Regions from separate parts of the Mycobacterium sp. TY815 genome, predicted to be linked through region 1. Evidence: predicted binding sites of a transcription regulator. Region 1 holds the regulator's gene; each other region holds the start of a gene.
The links. Region 1 encodes LexA, which represses DNA repair genes until DNA is damaged. Its sites were predicted from a motif close to CGAACANNTGTTCG; they were not measured.
Positions count from the first base shown of each region.

Region 2: the regulator LexA is predicted to act here: its motif matches at 3,484-3,497, upstream of QXK92_RS12740 (HNH endonuclease signature motif containing protein).
Region 3: the regulator LexA is predicted to act here: its motif matches at 2,406-2,419, upstream of cofD (2-phospho-L-lactate transferase).

Region 1 is NZ_JAUFRX010000001.1:2,052,865-2,059,455, forward strand. It holds gene QXK92_RS08535 (alpha/beta fold hydrolase) at 1-749, shown strand, start outside; gene QXK92_RS08540 (PhzF family phenazine biosynthesis protein) at 773-1,459, shown strand; gene QXK92_RS08545 (peroxynitrite isomerase) at 1,469-1,954, opposite strand; gene nrdR (transcriptional regulator NrdR) at 1,976-2,437, opposite strand; gene QXK92_RS08555 (LysM peptidoglycan-binding domain-containing protein) at 2,591-3,097, opposite strand; gene lexA (transcriptional repressor LexA) at 3,391-4,113, shown strand; gene QXK92_RS08565 (LGFP repeat-containing protein) at 4,142-6,520, opposite strand.
Region 2 is NZ_JAUFRX010000001.1:2,958,250-2,964,840, reverse strand. It holds gene lpqB (MtrAB system accessory lipoprotein LpqB) at 1-1,244, shown strand, start outside; gene QXK92_RS12755 (LmeA family phospholipid-binding protein) at 1,300-2,121, shown strand; gene QXK92_RS12750 (hypothetical protein) at 2,444-2,977, shown strand; gene QXK92_RS12745 (hypothetical protein) at 3,028-3,393, opposite strand; gene QXK92_RS12740 (HNH endonuclease signature motif containing protein) at 3,569-5,032, shown strand; gene QXK92_RS12735 (Ig-like domain-containing protein) at 5,029-5,925, opposite strand; gene QXK92_RS12730 (ComF family protein) at 6,095-6,591, shown strand, end outside.
Region 3 is NZ_JAUFRX010000001.1:2,978,348-2,984,938, forward strand. It holds gene QXK92_RS12825 (phosphomannomutase/phosphoglucomutase) at 1-786, opposite strand, end outside; gene QXK92_RS12830 (DUF3499 domain-containing protein) at 875-1,366, opposite strand; gene QXK92_RS12835 (metallopeptidase family protein) at 1,494-1,952, shown strand; gene QXK92_RS12840 (WhiB family transcriptional regulator) at 1,968-2,339, opposite strand; gene cofD (2-phospho-L-lactate transferase) at 2,671-3,657, shown strand; gene QXK92_RS12850 (coenzyme F420-0:L-glutamate ligase) at 3,663-5,012, shown strand; gene QXK92_RS12855 (class I SAM-dependent methyltransferase) at 5,009-6,577, shown strand; gene QXK92_RS12860 (NUDIX hydrolase) at 6,574-6,591, shown strand, end outside.

The sequences.
Region 1 (6,591 bases):
TGCGGGACCTGCTCAGCGTGCTGGACATCGAACGGGTGACCATCGTCGGCCATTCCCTTGGAGGCGGGGTCGCGATGCAATTCGCTTACCAGTTCCCGCATTTGGTGGACCGGCTGATCCTGGTCGGGGCCGGCGGCGTCACCAAGGACGTCAACATCGCCTTGCGGTTCGCGTCGTTGCCGATGGGCGCCGAGGCGCTCGCGCTGCTCCGGCTGCCCATGGTGCTCCCGGCGGTCCAGATCCTGGGCCAGGTGGCGGGGCTGGCGCTCGGCTCGACGGCCATCGGCCGGGATCTCCCCAACATGCTCCGCATTCTCAATGACCTGCCGGAGCCGACAGCGTCCTCGGCCTTCACCCGCACGCTGCGGGCCGTGGTGGATTGGCGCGGCCAGATCGTCACGATGCTCGACCGATGTTATTTGACCGAAGCTATTCCGGTTCAGATCATCTGGGGTGAGAAGGACTCGGTGATCCCGGTGCGGCACGCCCACATGGCGCACGCCGCGATGCCGGGCTCCCGGCTCGAGATCTTCGAGGATTCCGCCCACTTTCCCTTCCACGACGACCCGGCCCGCTTCCTCGACGTCGTCCAGCGGTTCATCGACACCACCGAACCGCCCGAATACGACCAGACAGCGCTGCGGCAACTGCTGCGCAGTGGTGGTGGCGAACGCACCGTGTCCGGGCCGACCGACACCCGCGTCGCCGTTCTCAACGCCATGGGAGCCGACGAGCGCAGCGCCACCTGACCGATCCCCCGTAGGGTCGGTGCATGAGCATCGACGTCACCGTTCTGCGGGTGTTCACCGACACGGACGGAAACTTCGGCAATCCGCTGGGCGTGGTCGACGCCAGCCTGGTCGACTCGTCCGACCGCCAGCGAGTGGCACACGAATTGGGTTACAGCGAAACAATTTTCGTCGAAATGCCCGCGGCGGGCGTGACCACCGCGCGCGCAACCATCTATACCCCGCGCACCGAGCTGCCCTTCGCCGGCCACCCGAGCGTGGGCGCGGCATGGTGGCTACGCCACCGGGGAACTCCGATCAACACGCTGCAGGTGCCCGCCGGCCTGGTGCGGGTGGGTTACTCCGGCGATTTCACCGCGATCAGCGCCCCTGCGGAATGGGCACCGGAGTTCGCCATCCACGACCTGCCTTCCCCGGATGCGGTGTTGCAGGCCGATCCCGACGATTTCCCGGACGACATCGCGCACTATCTGTGGGCGTGGACGGATCAGGCGAGCGGCGCGGTGCGCAGCCGGATGTTCGCACCGAATCTGGGAGTGCCTGAAGACGAGGCGACCGGCTCGGCGGCGGTCCGCGTCACCGAGTACCTGAGCCGTGATCTCGTGATCACGCAGGGCCGCGGCTCGCTCATCACGACCACGTGGAGCCCGGAGGGCTGGGTGCAGGTAGCCGGCCGAGTCACCGAGGACGGTGTGCGCCGGCTGGATTGACCCCCCGGCTCAGTGCTGCCGGCGCAGCACGGCGGACAGGTGATGCTGCTCTGGCTGCCCGACCGCACCCATCCGCAGCGAGTAGGACAGTTCGTCGCCGTCGATCCGGAACGAACGGCTCAGGGCGGTCACCTCTTTGGCGGTAGGCGTGAGCCCGATGTCGACGGTCGCCAGCTCGATCTCGATCACGGGACCGGTGACCTCGTAGGTACCGACCTCGATCTCGGTGATGCCACTGGGATGGGCGAGCACCAGCTCAAGCCTTCCGGGCTGCGGTACCCGCAGGTAACCGGTCTCGGCGTGCAGGGGTCGGCCGTCGGCGACGGCATTGGTCTTGTGCCCGTAGACCAGAAAAGGCTTACCGACGTGGGTGAAGACCGCTTCTTCGAGGTACTCGAAGGGCTCGATCGTCGGATACTCGCCGGCGCCCCGCCCCACCCAGGTGCCCAGCAAGGGCGCTAGCGCTGCGAGATCGGGATGCAGATCGACGGGCATGTGAGAAGCCTATGGCTGTGCTCAGCCCGCAGTCGACACGTTGCGGTGGGCACGCAGCGCCTCGATCTCCCGCTCGAAGTCGTCGGCCGACGAAAAAGACCGGTAGACCGAGGCGAAGCGCAGGTACGCGACTTCGTCGAGATCGCGCAACGGCCCCAGAATGGCAAGACCCACCTCGTGACTGGGCACTTCCGGCCCCGCGGCCCGCACTGAATCCTCTACCTGCTGGGCCAGCAGGTTCAGCGCATCGTCGTCGACCTGTCGGCCCTGGCAGGCCCGGCGAACACCACTGATCACCTTTTCCCGGCTGAAGGGTTCGGTGACGCCACTACGCTTGACGACGGCCAGCACCGCGGTCTCCACGGTGGTGAATCTGCGTCCGCACTCGGGACATGACCGGCGCCGGCGGATCGCCTGACCTTCATCGGTCTCTCGCGAGTCGATTACCCGCGAATCGGGATGGCGGCAGAACGGGCAGTGCATAACCGCTCCTTCGCTGCGCCTGACTTCGGGGTACCGCAGAACCACCCCGAGAGTACCTGCGCACCCCCGGCGGGGCCACTGCTGGCACGCCCGTTCACACGCTGGCCGGAACGGGCCGAGCAACGTTGGTGCAGAGCGCTATTCGGCCGGGCTTCACCCGATCGGAGCGATCAACGTCTGGCCGGCCGCCACCGAATTGGAGTCCAGGGCGTTGAGGTTGCGGATGCGCTCCACGACGTCGCGGACCGGTGCGCCGGGTGCCACCCGGGAGGCCAGCTGCTGCAACGACTCTCCGGGTTCCACGCGGACCACCGCGAGTGCGGCGGGCACCTGCGCCGCCGCCTCAGCGGGCTCGTCGTTCAGCACGCTGCCGAAGTTGGCCATCAAACCGAGCCAGAGCGTGATGATGCCGGCGAGCAGGGCCAATCCCACCGTCGTCAACACTGAGACCGGACGGCGGCGGTGCGATGCCGTCGACACCGCGACACCGGTTCCGTAGTACCGCATGGGCGTGCCGCCTGGACGGGTGGGGCCCGGCCTGGTCGAACGGATCTGCCCCGCGCGGTAGTAAGGCGACTCGTCGAACGGCCTGTTGGCAGGCCTGGTCACCAGCCTTTGCCCGTTCCAGGTGCGCTGCGGGCCCGCGTAGCTGATTGTCATGTCGTTGCCTCCGGTCGACGAAAAATCGCTCGTGTGTTCGACCTTAGTCGCTCAGGTGTTCGATATCGAACACCTGAGCGACGCGTGTCGTACGAGCAAAACGGTAGACCTCACCACCGACAGGATTTTGTCGGTGCAACCAGCTGGGTGAATTTCGGATACCCGATCCACCGGAAAGTTACACACTTGTGATTCCGCAGATCCGGGCCGATAGAGGCGCTGCCGACGCCGGCCTGACACGCCCGTCGAACACATGTTTGATTCTTCGGTCGGAGGCGGTTACATTCAGTGGCATGAGCGACAGCAACGACCCCCCAGTAGCTGATCGAGCCGGTTCCCGCGGAACCACCGCAGACGGACGGCTGCACTCCGTCGACTCCGCGCTGACCGAGCGGCAGCGCACCATCCTCGAAGTCATCAGGGCCTCGGTCACCACCCGCGGGTATCCGCCGAGTATTCGCGAGATCGGCGACGCGGTGGGCCTGACGTCGACATCCTCGGTGGCTCATCAATTGCGCACGCTGGAGCGCAAGGGCTACCTGCGCCGGGACGCGAATCGACCGCGGGCCGTGGATGTGCGGGCGGCTGACGACGCCGTGACTGCACCCACCACCGATGTGGCCGGCTCGGATGCCCTCCCGGAACCCACTTTCGTGCCCGTACTGGGCCGCATCGCCGCCGGTGGGCCCATCCTCGCCGAGGAAGCCGTCGAGGACGTCTTTCCGCTACCCCGTGAGCTGGTCGGCGAGGGGACGTTGTTCCTTCTCAAGGTCGTCGGCGACTCGATGGTGGAAGCCGCCATCTGCGACGGCGACTGGGTGGTGGTACGTCAGCAGAACGTCGCGGACAACGGCGACATCGTGGCCGCCATGATCGACGGCGAGGCCACCGTCAAGACCTTCAAGCGAGCAGGTGGCCAAGTGTGGCTGATGCCCCACAACCCGGCGTTCGACCCGATCCCCGGGAATGACGCGACCGTGCTCGGGAAGGTCGTCACGGTCATCCGCAAGGTGTAAGGCTGAACCGCTCCAGCAGGCCTATGGCTCAGTCGGCCCTGACGAAGCCGTTGGCCTGCGCCACTGCCTCGTTGGCGAACCAAATCTCGGCCAGAGTGTCGTGGTACAACGCGCTGTTGGGCGTGTAGTACAGGCCGAATCGGGCGCTGGCCTTGATCGGGTAGCCATCCGGGGCCCGGTACGGGTCATCCTCGAGAGGCAGGTGGATGGTTGGCCGCACTGCAGCACCCTCCGCGCCTCGGGCCGCCTCGGCCTGCGGCGCCGCGGCGTAAGCCGCCTCGGTCGCTGCCGGCGCATAACCCGGGTCATCGGCGGCGGCATGCCGCCCCTTCCTCGGCTCAGGCGCCACGTTCGCGTCCTCCGGCGCCACGTCGGGCACCTCCTCTTCCGCGGGACCTCCACGCGGATAGAAGATGTCCGGAAATTCGTGCTCCGGATGGGCCTCGGGAACGTCCGGCGCCGCAGCACCTTCGCTGTGCGGTATCGAGGACTCCTCCGCGAACGCTTCCGGCGAGACCGTTTCCGCAACGTGGGGCTCGGCCTCCACGAGCTGGCCGAATGCGCCGCGTGTGACGATGGGTGTCGGGGTGGTGTCCACCGCGTCGGGGTCTTCATCGCCTTCGAACCCGCCGGACTCGTCGTGCTCCTCGAAGTCCGTGTCCTGCTCGGCCGCAGCCACGTATTCCTCGGATCCGGCGGCGTAATCGTCGGCGCCGTGCGCGTAGTCGTCGGCGCCGTGCGCGTAATCGTCGGCGCCATGCGCATAGTCGTCGGCGTATTCGGCGCTGCGGTCGTGCTCGTCGTGGTATTCCTCACGGCCCAGACCGCGCTCGTCGGGCGCGGCCACGGTCCCGCCCCCTCTGGACCAGCTCACCCGCGGCGCTGCACCGTACTCCGGCATCTCGTGCTCTTCAGGGTGGTGCTCGACTGGCGGGAAGCGCTCGGAGCCGTAATCGATGTCGTCGTGCGACCAGCGCCCGTCGGCGCCCCTGTCGAACTCGTCGGCCACATCGTGACCGTGGTCGTACGCGGGCACTGCCCGGCCGGCGCGACGGCGGCGCAGACCGAACACCACCAGCACAGTCATCAGAACAAGCAGCAACACCGGCACCGCCACCGCCAACCACCACCAGTGGAAGGTGAACTTCTTGCCGGGCGGTGGCGACGCGGTGGTGCTGGGCTGGTTCTGCCCCGACACCTGCAGGCCGGACAGCAGCGGCGCCAAGTTCGCCGGATCGGTGGTGAAGGTGTTCTTCGCACGGTTCCACGACACCTTGCCGCCGGTGAACTTCTGCGAGACCACGTCTCCGTCGACGCTCTGGTCGCCGACGGGGGCGCCCAGTTTGCCGGTGGCCCCCTTCAGCTTGTCCCATGCCGCCTTCATGGCGCCGCGCACGACGAACGCGCCGTGATCAGGAGTCCAGAAGATCACCGGCTTGTCGGCGGCGGAGAAGGTGGCGATCCGGCTGGCCGGGGTGATGCCGCCGTCCGCCTCATTCGAGATCGGGAAGCCCAGGTCACTGCTGACCGGTCCGCCCAACGACTCGTACTTCTGCAGGATCGGCCCTTCGACGGCGTTGGCGCCGGTGGCCGGGCTGAAGAAGATCTTGCCGCCGTTGAACTCCTGGACGATGCCGTCGCCACCGATCGGATTCGGGCCGCCCTTCTTGGCGCCCAGCGGACCGTTCGCGCCGCCGGCCGCACGCCAGGCCATGTTGATGGCGGCGGTGGGGTCGATCGCTATCTGCAGGCCCTTGAGCTGATCGGCCAGGGCCGGCGGGTTGGTGCTGAATTCCTTGGTCTTCCTGTTCCAGGACACCTCTCCGCCGGTGAACTTCTGCGACGCCACTTCACCGTCGTAGGTTTCGTCGCCGACCGGCGCCCCCAGCACCCCGCCCGAGCTGCCGAGTTTGTCCCAGGCGGCGTTGAGTGCGCCGCGGACCACGAATGCGCCGTGATCGGGTGTCCAGAAGATCACCGGGTTGTCGCTGGCCGCGAATGTGCTCACCCGGCTGTCGGGCCCGGCGAGTCCGGGCACCTCGTTGATGGTCGGAAATCCGAGATCGCTGTTGGCCGGACCGCCCAGTGACTCGTATTTGTCCAGGATGGGGCCGAACATGTACCTGGCACCGGTGGCGGGAGTGAAGTACATCTTGCCGCCGTCGAAGTCCAGAGCGAATCCGTCCCCGAGGGGGTAGACGTCGCCTTTTCTGGCGCCGAGCGTGGACGAGGCACCGCCCGCCTTATCCCATGCGGCCATCATGGCCGCCTCGGCGTCGCCGATCGGCGACGCGGACGCGGCAGGCGCCAGCAACCCCAGGGCCAAACCGGTCGCCAACGCGGCGGCCGTCAGGCCGACCAGCGCACGCCCAACCAACTTGTTCAATTGACCCCTCTGCCCGTTCACCAAGCCTCCAAGCCGACGCCCTGCCCACCTGGCAAGCAGGCGGATTCACCGCCGTGGGCCGTTTCCCGGCC
Region 2 (6,591 bases), 910 kb from region 1:
TCGCCGACCCCACCGGGAAGACCGTCGTGCCCGACCCGCGCTACGTCGCGGTGTCCGACCACGACCAGCTGGCCACCGAGCTGATCTCCAAGCTGCTGGCCGGGCCGCGTCCGGAGATGGCGCACACGGTGCGAAACCTGCTGGCACCGCCGCTGCGGTTGCGCGGCCCGGTCACCCGGGCCGACGGCGGCAAGAGCGGCGTCGGGAAGGGTTATGGCGGCGCCCGCATCGAGCTCGAGAAGCTTTCCACCACCGACCCGCACAGCCGGGCTCTACTCGCCGCACAGATCATCTGGACGCTGGCGCGGGCCGATATCCGCGGGCCCTACGTCATCAACGCCGACGGCGCCCCGTTGGACGATCGGTTTGCCCAGGGCTGGAACACCTCCGACGTCGCCACGACCGACCCGGGCGTGGCCGACGGCGCCGGCGCCGGATTGCACGCCCTGGTGGGTGGATCGCTGGTGGAACTGGACGGACAGCATGTGACCACGTTGCCCGGAGCGTTCGGTCGCATGGGTGACCAGACCGGCGCCGCATTGTCACGCAGCGGGCGGCAGGTGGCATCGGTGGTGACACTGCGCCGCGGGGCGCCGGACATGGCGGCCTCCCTGTGGATCGGCGACCTCGGTGGCGAGGCGGTCCAGTCCGCCGACGGGCACAACCTGTCGAGGCCCAGCTGGTCGCTGGACGATGCGGTGTGGGTGGTGGTCGACGCCAACAACGTGCTGCGGGCGATTCAGGAACCCGCGACCGGACAGCCGGCCCGTATCCCGGTGGACTCCACCGCGGTGTCCAGCCGCTTCCCCGGGCCGATCACCGACCTGCAGTTGTCCCGCGACGGGACCCGCGCGGCGATGGTGATCGGGGGACAGGTGATTCTCGCCGGTGTCGAGCAGACTCAGGCCGGCCAGTTCGCGCTGACATACCCCCGGCGGCTGGGCTTCGGACTCGGAACGTCAGTGGTGTCCCTGTATTGGCGAACAGGTGACGACATCGTGGTGACCCGCAACGACGCCACCCACCCGGTGTCCTACGTCAACCTCGACGGCGTCAACTCCGATGCGCCCGCACGAGGGCTGCAGATCCCGTTGTTCGCCATCGCCGCCAATCCGTCCACCGTCTATGTCGCCGGTCCACAGGGCGTGCTGATGTACTCCGCGTCTGCCGCGGAGAACCAACAGGGCTGGTCAGAAGTGGCCGGACTGATGATCGGCGGCGCGGCGCCGGTCCTGCCGGGATAACAGTGTCGAGCAACTGACCCCACCGGCTACCCTGCTGGTGAGGAGGCGCTTGCCGATGTCGCCCAAGGTTCCATTCCTGCGTTGGGACGACCCGTTCCGCGCCTTGGAGATGCTGTCTTCGCTGTGGTCCTCGACCGGAATTCCGTCGGTCGGGGCCCACGCGGTGGCGATGCCTTACCGGACCTTGTTCGCCACGTTGCAGCAGCTGCTGGTCGGTAAGGAAGTCACCGTTCGCATCGGCGATCAGGACGTGACGCTGACCGTCGTCGAGCTGGAGTCGGAGCTGGATCCGCAGGGGTTGCCGGTGGGCCAGCTCGGCGAAGTCCGGGTGGCGGCACGCGATATCTGCTGGGCCGACAACCGCCTGCAGAGCGCGGTTGCCGTGATGCGCAACGTGCACATCCGTCCCGGGGTGCCGCCGCTGGTCATTGCGGCCCCGACAGAGCTGACCACCGAGTTGCCGAAGGACGTCTTCGACCATGTGCTGGAGCAGGCGGCACCGCATCTGCGCAGCGAGTCGGGGGAGGACGGGACGGCGCGGCTGAGTTGGGCGCGGCGACCCGGGCTGGGCGGTCTCGAGGTGGACGCCGACGTGGTGGGCTCGACTTTGTGGTTGCGCCCGCGGGCGGTGGTGGCCGGCCAGCGGCGGTGGAAGCTGCCATTGCGGACGCCGGCCTACCAGGTGGCGCTGCCGGAGCTGCCGCATGGATTGATGATCACCGGGGTCGAGCTCACACCGGATTCCCTGCACCTGGCCGGTCTGCTGCCGGAGTGGCGGATGGAGTTGCCGCTGCGGGCGCTCGAAGAGCTCATCACCCGGCTGAGCCAGGGTGCGCTGAGCTTCAGCTGGCCGTCGCTGTGGTGGGGCTCGGACTGATCGGGCGAGCGAATTACATGTCTGTAAATTACATCGCTGTAATTCGATGTAGACGGTAGCTGAATAGTCATTTCTCGCGCTTTTTCTGCCATTCGGCGATTGCGACCCGATGGCGACCCGGGCGACCGGGTAGCACAGTTTTGAGGGTCAAAACCCTTCCGCTCGTAACTGTTTGGGAAAGACACTGTCACGGCACGGCCGGTGCTTGGCATCGGTTCGGCAACCATCAATTTTGTGCTCTAGGCAAGAATTCGACACGCCAATACGGTTCCCCATTGTTATTGATTGCGGGGGCAATTGGGGAGAACGAACGGAGTTGGCGTTGCGGATTATCGATCGATTCTGCGTAGCGGTTGCTGCCGGCGCGGGGTTGTGCGGGGCTGCGCTGGCGTTGAGTCCGGGTGCGGTGGCCACTCCACTGCGCACCGGCGGCGGGAACTGCATCGAGCAGCAGATGGGATTCGCTGCCGGGCCGGTGGCCGCGGCGCCCGTGGTGCTGCCCGGTCCGGTGCCGATCGCGCCCGCGGTACCTGTCGTGCCGGTCGTGCCTCCGGTGCCCCCAGTGCCCGTGGTGCCTCCGGTGGCGCCGGTTGTTCCGGTCGCGGGCGCGGGGGCCGGGGCGGCCGAAGGTGCAGGGGTCGCTGCTCCGATCGCGACGCAGGCCGGTACCGGCAAAGGTGCACCCATGACTCCGTCCAGTGGGAAGGCCGCCGACCCGGTCGTGCTGCCGGGGCCGCAGGCGCCCTCGCCTCAGGCCGTGGCCGCCGAGGTGCCCTCGGCACCTATCCCGGCCGTGCTGGCCGGGACGACGACCGCATTGCCGGCGTGTGGGGCGGTGGGCGCTCCGGCGCAGTAGGAGTCGCAAGGTGGCGAATCCCCGACGAGGCATCTGACCCGCCTCGAGTGCTACAGGCCCGCTGAGCCGAGAGTGAAAGCGGTGACGAGGATGAGGGATTGGCCGATGGAGCACAGGAGCGGGATGACGAGGGGGAGTCGTCGGCGTCTCCACAAGTAGGCGTAGGTCGTCGCAACGACCTCGACGATGATCAGCACGCCGGTTCCCACCGCGCTGATCAACGCGGCCTCCCGAAGATGAGACCCGCGCTCGCAATGCACGTGGTGAATGCGGCACTGATCGTGTGGATCGGCGGTGACCAGAAGTGCCAGATTCAGCAGCACCGTGAACAGCACCAGAACGGCATGCAGCGCGACTAGCCCAATTGCCCCGCCGTTGCCCCTTCCCGTTCGGAGGGCCGAATTCTGTGCGGGCATGGACTGATTGTCGGCGACTCGGTGGCCTTTCGCACGAGTGACGGGGCCTGACCTGCGGTGACACCGGAGTGTCAGGGGGCCTTGTATACTCGAACAGGTGTTCGAATCATCCAGTGGCGGCGCTCCCTCCGGGGAGACACCGGGTCCCCGGTCGCCGACGGTGGGGGAGTGGGCGGTGTGGGATGCCCGCTGGCGCGAGTCGGTGGTGCGTCGTCAGGTGTTGGCCGTGGCGACTGAGGAGTCGGTGGGCTGGATGGCGCGGATCGGTGCTGCGGCGCGCTGGGTCAATCAGGGTGCGGCTGCGGAGTTGGTGGCGATTGGGGAGTTGTTCGCCTACCGGCTGGCCCGGGGTGGGGAGCGGGAGGACTGGGCGATCGACACGACCAGGGCGGTGGCTGGGGAGGTGGCCGCGGGGTTGAAGATCAGTCAGGGCCGTGCGGAGACCAAGGTGCGTTATGCCCGGGCGATGCGTGAGCGGCTACCGCAGGTGGGCGCGGTGTTGTGTGCCGGGGATATCGATCTGGAGGCGTTCTCGACGATTGTGTTCCGTACCGATCTGATCGAGGACCCGCAGGTGCTGGCGGCGGTGGACGCCGCGATCGCCGCGCGGGTGACGCGCTGGCCGTCGTTGAGCCGGGGGCGGCTGGCTAAGAAGGTCGATGCGATCGTGGCTCGCGCCGATGGTGATGCGCTGCGCCGCCGCAAAGAAGCGCAGGCTGATCGGGAGGTGTGGATCGGTGCGCCGGCCGACGGGATCTGCCCGATCGAGGGCCGGTTGCGCAGTACCGACGCCCGGGCCGTGGAGGCGCGGCTGACGGTGTTGGCGGCCACGGTGTGCCCGCATGATCCGCGCACCGCCGCCCAGCGCCGCGCTGATGCGTTGGGGGCGCTGGCCGCTGCGGCGACCCGGCTGGGCTGTGAATGCGGCCGCTCCGATTGCACCGCCGCCGGCAGAAAGCCTTCTGGCCCGGTGGTGATTCAGGTGATCGCCGAACAAGCCACCCTCAACGGGCACGCCGACAGCCCCGCCTACCTACTGGGCGGGCAGGACCTCATCACCCCTGAACTGCTGGCCGAGGTGGCGCTGACCGCCAAACAGGTGCCGTTGATCCATCCCGGCTACGCCGCCCCTGAACCCCACTACACCCCCTCGCAGGGATTGACCGATTTCGTGCGGGCCCGGGATCTGACGTGCCGCTGGCCCGGCTGCGAGGTACCGGCCACCGGCTGCGACCTGGATCACACCATCCCCTACGCCCAGGGCGGGCCCACCCATGCCGGCAACCTCAAGTGCTACTGCCGCGCGCACCATTTGATGAAAACGTTCTGGGGCTGGACCGAGCAGCAACTCGCCGACGGCACCCTGATCCTGACCTCCCCGGGCGGGGACACCCACGTCACCACCCCCGGTAGCGCGCTGCTGTTTCCCAGCCTGTGCCACGCCGTGGGCGGCATGCCCGCCCCCGAAGCCCACACCCCACCACAGGACTACTGCGCCGAGCGCACCGCGATGATGCCCACCCGCCGCCGCACCCGCACCCAAGACCGCGCCGCCCGCGTCGCCGCCGAACGCCGCGCCAACCGCCAGGCCCGCATCACCGCCACCGGCCCACCCGACGACGAACCCCCACCGTTCTAGCTGGGTGGCCGGTCGGGGTTCAGGGTCGACGGCTGCAGCGGTTTCGGGTCGGCTTCCTTGCCGCTGTCCACGGCCGGGACGCCTTCTTTGACGATCACCGGGTCACCGACGTGGACCGTATTGAAGTACCACTCCGCGTCGGTGGGGCTCAGGCTGATGCAGCCGTGGCTGACGTTGTCGACGCCCATCGCGTTGACCGCCCACGGAGCCGAGTGCACGTACAGACCGTGGTTGGTGATGCGCACGGCATAGTCCACCTGCAGGCGGTAACCATCGGGGTTGTCGACGGGAATGCCGACGCTGCTCGAATCCATCATCACCGAGCGGTCTTTCGCGAGAACGCTGTACGTCCCCACCGGCGTTCCATATTCCGGCCTGCCCATGGACGCGGGCAGCACGCCCGGCTCGCCGAAGTGCGTGCGGTGATGCGGCGCCGGCAGCGCCGGCGCCGGCGTGTCCGCCTCGACCCCGTCAATGCTCACGGTGAACGTGTGGTTGGTGATGTCCGCGACGCCGACGACGGCCGGGCCCGTCTTGAACTCCGTGCGCAAACCGCCCACCGAGAGCGCCACGGTGCTGTGCGCCGGCCAGAACCGGTCGGGCACCCACTGCACGACGTTGCTGTCCAGCCACTCGAACTTGCCGCTCATCGCGGGTGCCGACGTCACTTCGATGGCATGCTCCACGGCCTCGCGGTTCGCTACCGGTCCGCCGAATGTCACCACGACGGGGTGTGCGACACCCACCACCGAGCCGCGCACGGGCAGCAGCGCAACGATGTCGGCGTAGCTGGCCGACTTGCTCGCCGCCATCAGCGTGACGCCGGCGTGCCCGGCCATCACTGTCGAAGTGATGCCCAGGAACACCAGCAGAGACCGGATCGCCGCCCGCATGGCTTTCTCTCCAGGGTTAATTAGTCGGATGGGTAATAAGCCTTCGCTGCTGGAATGGTAGGGCCGCTACCAGCGCGAAACTGAAAGCGCGCGAACGCAAGTCGGTCAGTGTTTGGTTACAAGTAGGTCTCCGTCCGGACTTGTCACCCCCGGCGGCGACACTGACTGGATGCTCGACCTCGTCCTGCCACTGCAGTGCGGCGGCTGCGGAGCCCCGGCCACCCGATGGTGTCCGGCCTGCGCGAATGCACTCGCCGTGGAACCCGGCGAACCGCTGGTGGTCAGTCCCCGCATCGATCCCGAAGTACCGGTCTTCGCACTCGGCCGCTACACCGGCGTCCGGCGCCAGGCGATCCTGGCGCTCAAGGAGCGCGGCCGCAGCGACCTCGTCCTACCTCTCGCGCAGGCCCTGGCCGTCGGGATCCACCGTTTGTGGTGCTGGGGTATGGTCAGCACCCCGCTGACGATCGTGCCGGCACCGACCCGGCGCTCCGCGGCCCGGCGACGGGGTGGGGACCCCGTCACCCGAATCGCGGACGCCGCCGTGGCGGCCAACCCGGACATCGCCGTCACCGGCGCCTTGCGTATGCGGGCCCTGGCCCGCGACTCGGTGGGCTTGGACATCTCGGCCCGCGAACGCAACATCGCCGGCCGGGTACGGCTGCG
Region 3 (6,591 bases), 930 kb from region 1:
GACCGGATTGCCGCGCTCATCGACGACGAAGCAGCGGTCGGCGTCGCCGTCGAAGGCCAGGCCGATGTCCGCGCCGGTTTCGCGCACGTAGTTCTGCAGGTCCACCAGATTCGCCGGGTCCAGCGGGTTGGCCTCGTGGTTGGGGAACGTCCCGTCCAACTCGAAGTACAAGGGCAGCAACGTGATCGAGTCGATGGCGCCGAGCACCGCCGGTGCGGTGTGGCCGGCCATGCCGTTGCCCGCGTCCACCGCCACCCGCAACGGACGCAGGCCGGTGGTGTTGACCAGCGAGCGAAGGAACACCCCGTAGTCGGCCAGGACATCTTTGTCGGTGACCGAGCCGCGCGGCCCGTCATGACCCGGGACGCCCGCGATCACGTCCTCGCTGATGGTCTTCAGCCCGGTGTCGGCGCCGACCGGCTTGGCACCGGCACGACAGAGTTTGATGCCGTTGTACGCGGCGGGGTTGTGGCTGGCGGTGAACATGGCGCCAGGGCAATCCAGCTGCCCGGAGGCGAAGTACAACTGGTCGGTGGACGCCAGCCCAATGCGCACCACATCCAGTCCCTGCCCGGTGACCCCGGCGGCGAACGCCGCCGACAGCGACGGGGAACTGTCGCGCATGTCGTGACCGATGACCACCTGGCTCGCGCCTTCGCCGCGCATCAACCGGGCAAACGCCGCCCCGACATCGGTGACCAGCGCCTCGTTGATCTGTTCGCCCACCAGGCCGCGAACGTCGTAGGCCTTGATGACACGGTGGACAGCCTCGGCGGGCCACGACATTCTGCGGTGCTCCTGACGACCTGGGTGGGATGACTCTTGGCCGCCAGCCTATCGGCCCGGCGGAGCCCCGGACCCAGACGGTGGCGAACTAACCGGGAGGATCCGGCAGTACCCGCAGGTGGCCACGTCGGCGTCCGGAGCGGTGCTCGGGCGGAGCGAGCAGACCACCACTCGGCGCGGTGGCGTGGGCGCCCGCATGATGCAGATGCGCGTCGGCGGCGGTCCCCGCGGAGCGCGGTACGTCGTCGAAACCGTCACTGGCGATGAAGCCGTTCACCAGCGCGGGGGTGCGGGCCGGGGTACGCCCAGAAGCCCCGCCCTCGCGGACGGCATCGGCCAGCGCCACCAGTTCGTCGTCCTCGTCCGGATGGGTGGGTAGGGGTCCGGCATGGCGGACCAGTTCCCAGCCGCGCGGTGCCGTGATGCGGCCGGCGTGGTTGACGCACAGATCCCACGAGTGCGGTTCCCGCGCGGTAGCGAGCGGGCCGACCACCGCCGTCGAGTCCGAATAGACGAACGTCAACGTTGCCACTGCATAATGCGGACACCCGGGCCGGCAGCAGCGTCGGGGTACGTTCACGCTCGAAAGGCTATCGCGGGAAAACGCCACCGCAGCGGCGGACACGCGCATCGGCGGGGGCGATGTCCAACCGTTACCATCGGCGTCCAACCGTTACCATCGGCGCGTGAGCGGGGAAAGATCGGCTCTGCCGTTCGGCCGGCCGGGCCGCCGAAGAGGCCGGGATCTACGGGGTCCTTTGCTGCCGCCGACGGTTCCCGGGTGGCGCAGCCGGGCCGAGCGCTTCGACATGGCCGTATTGGAAGCCTACGAACCGATCGAGCGGCGCTGGCAGGACCGGGTGTCCGAACTCGACGTCGCGGTGGACGAGATCCCGCGTATCTCCGCCAAGGATCCCTACAGCGTGCAGTGGCCGCCGGAGGTGATCGCCGACGGTCCGATCGCGCTGGCCCGGTTGATACCGGCCGGTGTCGACGTCCGCGGAAATGCCACGCGGGCGCGAATTGTGTTGTTCCGCAAGCCCATTGAGCGACGAGCCAAAGACACCGTCGAACTCGGCGACTTGCTGCATGAAATCCTGGTGGCCCAGGTGGCGATCTATCTGGACGTGGAACCCTCAGTCATCGACCCCTCGATCGACGACTGAGCTACAGACCTCGGATCAGATGATGCCGCGCTTGAGGCGGCGACGTTCGCGTTCGGACAGACCACCCCAGATGCCGAACCGCTCGTCGTGCGCGAGGGCGTACTCCAGGCACTCGTGCCGGACCTCACAACCCAGGCAGATCTTCTTGGCCTCGCGGGTGGACCCGCCCTTCTCCGGGAAGAAGGCTTCGGGGTCGGTCTGGGCGCACAGCGCCTTGTCCTGCCATTGGTCGGCGGGGATCTCCTCGATCGGCTCCGGTTCGAATGCGGCAGGCGCATCGGGAACCACGCTCAGATGAGGACGGACGTGCGGCATGTAGGTTTCAGCCGGCTCGGGAGTGGTGTGCGGTGTGCCTGCCGTTACTCCCCGAAGGTACTCATAGGACATGCTCCGCCTCCTCACTAATAGAGAGTGAAATGGTTTCCCACTGTTTTGATGTACAGATGCCCAATTCGAACAAGTGATCGAATCTCGGTCTGCGACACCGGAACCGGCCGGCCAACCGGGAAATGACACTGATGTGATTAGACACGGGCCAGGGACCCTGGTCAAGCACTTCGGCGCATTTCCATACCATCTCGTGATCGAATTTCGGCGATTCTGTTGTCCGCGAAGCACGGCGTGTCGAGTACGAATTGATCACAAGTCCCTTGCGCCACATTGGTTACCAAGATTCACCCCACCCTAACGTGTCCCGGCGGGCAGGTACTGTCCTGGTGTGAAAGTCACCGTTCTGGTCGGGGGAGTCGGGGGCGCCCGCTTCCTGCTCGGCGTGCAGCGGTTGCTCGGCCTGGGCCAGTTTGCTCAGGGTGAGGATGCCGGCCACGAACTGAATGCGGTCGTCAACATCGGCGACGACGCGTGGATCCACGGCGTGCGCATCTGCCCGGACCTCGACACCTGTATGTACACCCTCGGCGGTGGCGTGGACCCGGAGCGGGGCTGGGGCCACCGCGACGAAACCTGGCATGCCAAAGAGGAACTCGCCCGCTACGGCGTGCAGCCCGACTGGTTCATGCTCGGCGACCGCGACCTGGCCACCCACCTGGTGCGGACCCAGATGCTCAACGCAGGCTATCCGCTGTCGCAGATCACCACGGCACTGTGCGACCGGTGGCAACCCGGCGCACGGTTGCTGCCGGCCAGCGACGACCGGTGTGAAACGCATGTGGTGATCACGGATCCGGCCGACGGAAACCGGCGGGCCATCCACTTCCAGGAGTGGTGGGTACGGCACCGCGCTCAGGTGCCCACCCACAGCTTCGCGTTCGTCGGCGCCGAAAAGGCCACCGCGACAACCGAAGCGGTGGCAGCCATCGCCGAAGCCGACGTCATCCTGGTGGCGCCGTCCAATCCGGTGGTCAGCGTCGGCGCCATTCTGGCGGTGCCCGGGATCCGTGGCGCGTTGCGGTCGGCCCCCGCCCCCGTTGTCGGCTACTCCCCCATCATCGGCGGAAAGCCGTTGCGCGGCATGGCCGATGCCTGCCTGTCCGTGATCGGGGTGGACTCCACCGCGGAGGCGGTCGGCCGGCATTACGGCGCCCGCAGCGCCACCGGGATACTGGACTGCTGGTTGGTGCACGACGGCGACAACGCGCAGATCGACGGTGTCGCGGTACGTGCGGTCCCGCTGTTGATGACCGACCCGGAGGCGACCGCCGAGATGGTGCGTGCCGGGCTGGACCTCGCGGGCGTGACGGTGTGACCGCCCTGCCGCCGGCCGGCGAGCACGGCGCCGCGGCCACCGTCGAAATCCTGCCCGTCACCGGGCTTCCCGAGTTCCGTCCCGGCGACGACCTGAGCGCCGCGCTCAGTGCGGCAGCGCCGTGGCTGCGCGACGGCGACGTGGTCGTGGTCACCAGCAAGGTGGTGTCCAAGGCCGAGGGCCGGCTGGTACCGGCGCCCGAGGATGACGAGGAACGAGACCGGTTGCGCCGCAAGCTGGTCGACGAAGAGGCCGTTCGGGTGCTCGCGCGCAAAGAGCGGACGTTGATCACCGAGAACCGGCTGGGGCTGATCCAGGCTGCGGCCGGGGTGGACGGATCCAACGTCGGGCGAAGGGAATTGGCGCTACTGCCGCTGGATCCGGACGCCAGTGCCGCCGCCCTGCGGGCCGGATTACGGGAGCGGCTCGGCGTCAACGTCGCGGTGGTGATCACCGACACCATGGGCCGCGCCTGGCGCAACGGTCAGATCGACGCGGCGATCGGCAGCGCGGGTCTGGCGGTACTGCACAACTATTCGGGCGCCGTCGACCAGCACGGCAACGAACTGGTGGTCACCGAGGTGGCGGTCGCCGACGAGATCGCGGCCGCGGCCGACCTGGTCAAGGGCAAGCTCACCGCCATGCCGGTGGCCGTGGTGCGAGGGCTGAACCCGGCCGACGACGGTTCGACGGCCCGCAGCCTGGTGCGCGCGGGCACCGAGGACCTGTTCTGGCTCGGCACCGCCGAGGCCATCGAGTTGGGCCGCTCGCAGGCTCAGCTGCTGCGCCGCTCCGTGCGCCGGTTCAGCGACGAGCCGCTGGCGCCGGAACTCGTCGAAAGCGCCGTCGCCGAAGCGCTCACCGCCCCGGCCCCGCACCACACCCGCCCGGTGCGGTTCGTCTGGTTGCAGGACAACGACGCCCGGACACGCCTGCTGGACCGGATGAAAGACAAGTGGCGGACCGACCTCACCGGCGACGGCAGGCCGGCCGACTCCGTCGAGCGCCGCGTCGCACGCGGCCAGATTCTCTACGACGCGCCCGAGGTCATCATCCCGTTCCTGGTGCCGGACGGGGCGCACAGCTACCCGGACGCCGCCCGCACGGCGGCCGAGCACACCATGTTCACCGTCGCGGTCGGCGCGGCCGTGCAGGCGCTGCTGGTCGCACTGGCGGTGCGCGGGGTGGGGAGCTGCTGGATCGGCTCGACGATCTTCGCCGCCGACCTGGTCCGCGAGGAGCTTGCGTTACCCGCCGACTGGGAGCCGCTGGGCGCCGTCGCGATCGGGTATGCGGCCGAGCCCGCCGGGTTGCGCGATCCGGTGCCCACCGCGGAGTTGTTGATCCGCAAATGAAGACGTTCGCGGGCAAGGCGGCCGTGACGGCGGACAAGATTCGCGGCGGCTACTACACGCCCGCGCCGATCGCCCGCTTCCTGGCCGGCTGGGTCACCCAGGCCGGCCCGCGGGTGCTGGAACCGTCCTGTGGCGACGGGCGAATCCTGCGCGAACTGGCCGCCCTCAGCGATCAGACGCGCGGCGTGGAACTCGTTGCCGCAGAAGCGGCGAAGGCGCGCACCTTCGCGCCGGTCGACACCGCGGACCTGTTCTCCTGGTCGGGCGGGTGCGAATTCGACGGCGTCGCGGGCAACCCGCCCTACATCCGGTTCGGGCACTGGGCGGCCCAGCAGCGCGAGCCCGCATTGGCGATGCTGCACCGAGAGGGGTTGCGGCCCAGCCGGTTGACCAATGCCTGGGTGCCGTTCGTGGTGGCGAGCACCGCCCTGGTGCGCGAGGGCGGCCGGGTGGGCCTGGTGCTGCCCGCCGAGCTGTTGCAGGTCGGTTACGCTGCGCGACTGCGCGACTACCTGGTGAGCCGCTACCGGGAGATCACGCTGGTGACCTTCCGGCGCCTGGTGTTCGACGGGGTATTGCAGGAGGTGGTGTTGTTCTGCGGCATCGCCGGCGCCGGGCCGGCCCGCATCCGCACCGTGCAGCTCGACTCCGCCGACGCCCTCGCCGATGCGGATCTGGAGGTGCCGTCGGCGCCGGCGCTACTGCACGAACGGGAGAAGTGGACGGCGTACTTCCTCGACCCGGCGCAAATCAGACTGTTGCGAGCCCTCCAAGAATCCGACGTCCTGAGCCGGCTCGGCGGGGTCGCCGAGGTGGACGTGGGCATCGTGACCGGCCGCAACAGCTTCTTCACGTTCACCGACCCGCAAGCGCACGAGCTGGGACTGGTGCCGCACTGTGTGCCGCTGGTCTCGCGCAGCACTCAGCTGTCCGGGCTGGTTTACGACAACGATTGCCGCACAAGCGATTCGGCGGCCGGTCAGCGTACCTGGCTGTTGCACGCACCGGCGCAGCCGCAGGACGGCGCGCTGCTCGCGCACATCGCGGCCGGCGAGGCGGCCGGCGTGCACCGGGGCTACAAGTGCTCGCTGCGCAAGCCGTGGTGGACCACGCCGTCGTTGTGGGTTCCAGACCTGTTCATGCTGCGCCAGATTCACCTCTCCCCGCGGCTGACGGTCAACGCCGCGCAGGCCACCAGCACCGACACCGTGCACCGGGTGCGGGTTGCGGCCGGGATCGATCCGCGCGCGCTGGCGGCGGTGTTCCACAACAGCGCGACGTTCGCGTTCGCCGAGATCATGGGCCGCAGTTATGGCGGTGGCATCCTGGAGCTCGAGCCCGCCGAGGCCGAGCGGTTGCCCATCCCGCCACCGGCGTGCGCCGACCCCGATCTGGCCGTCGACGTGGATCTGCTGTTGCGGGCCAACGAGATTGAGAAGGCGCTGGACCTGGTGGACCGGCGGGTGCTGATCGAGCAGCTCGGCGTTTCGCCGGATGTGGTGGCCCAGTGCCGCGCCGCGTGGCGTGCGTTGCGCCGCCGCCGAACCGGGAGGGGGACGCGATGAGCGTGCGGGACTCG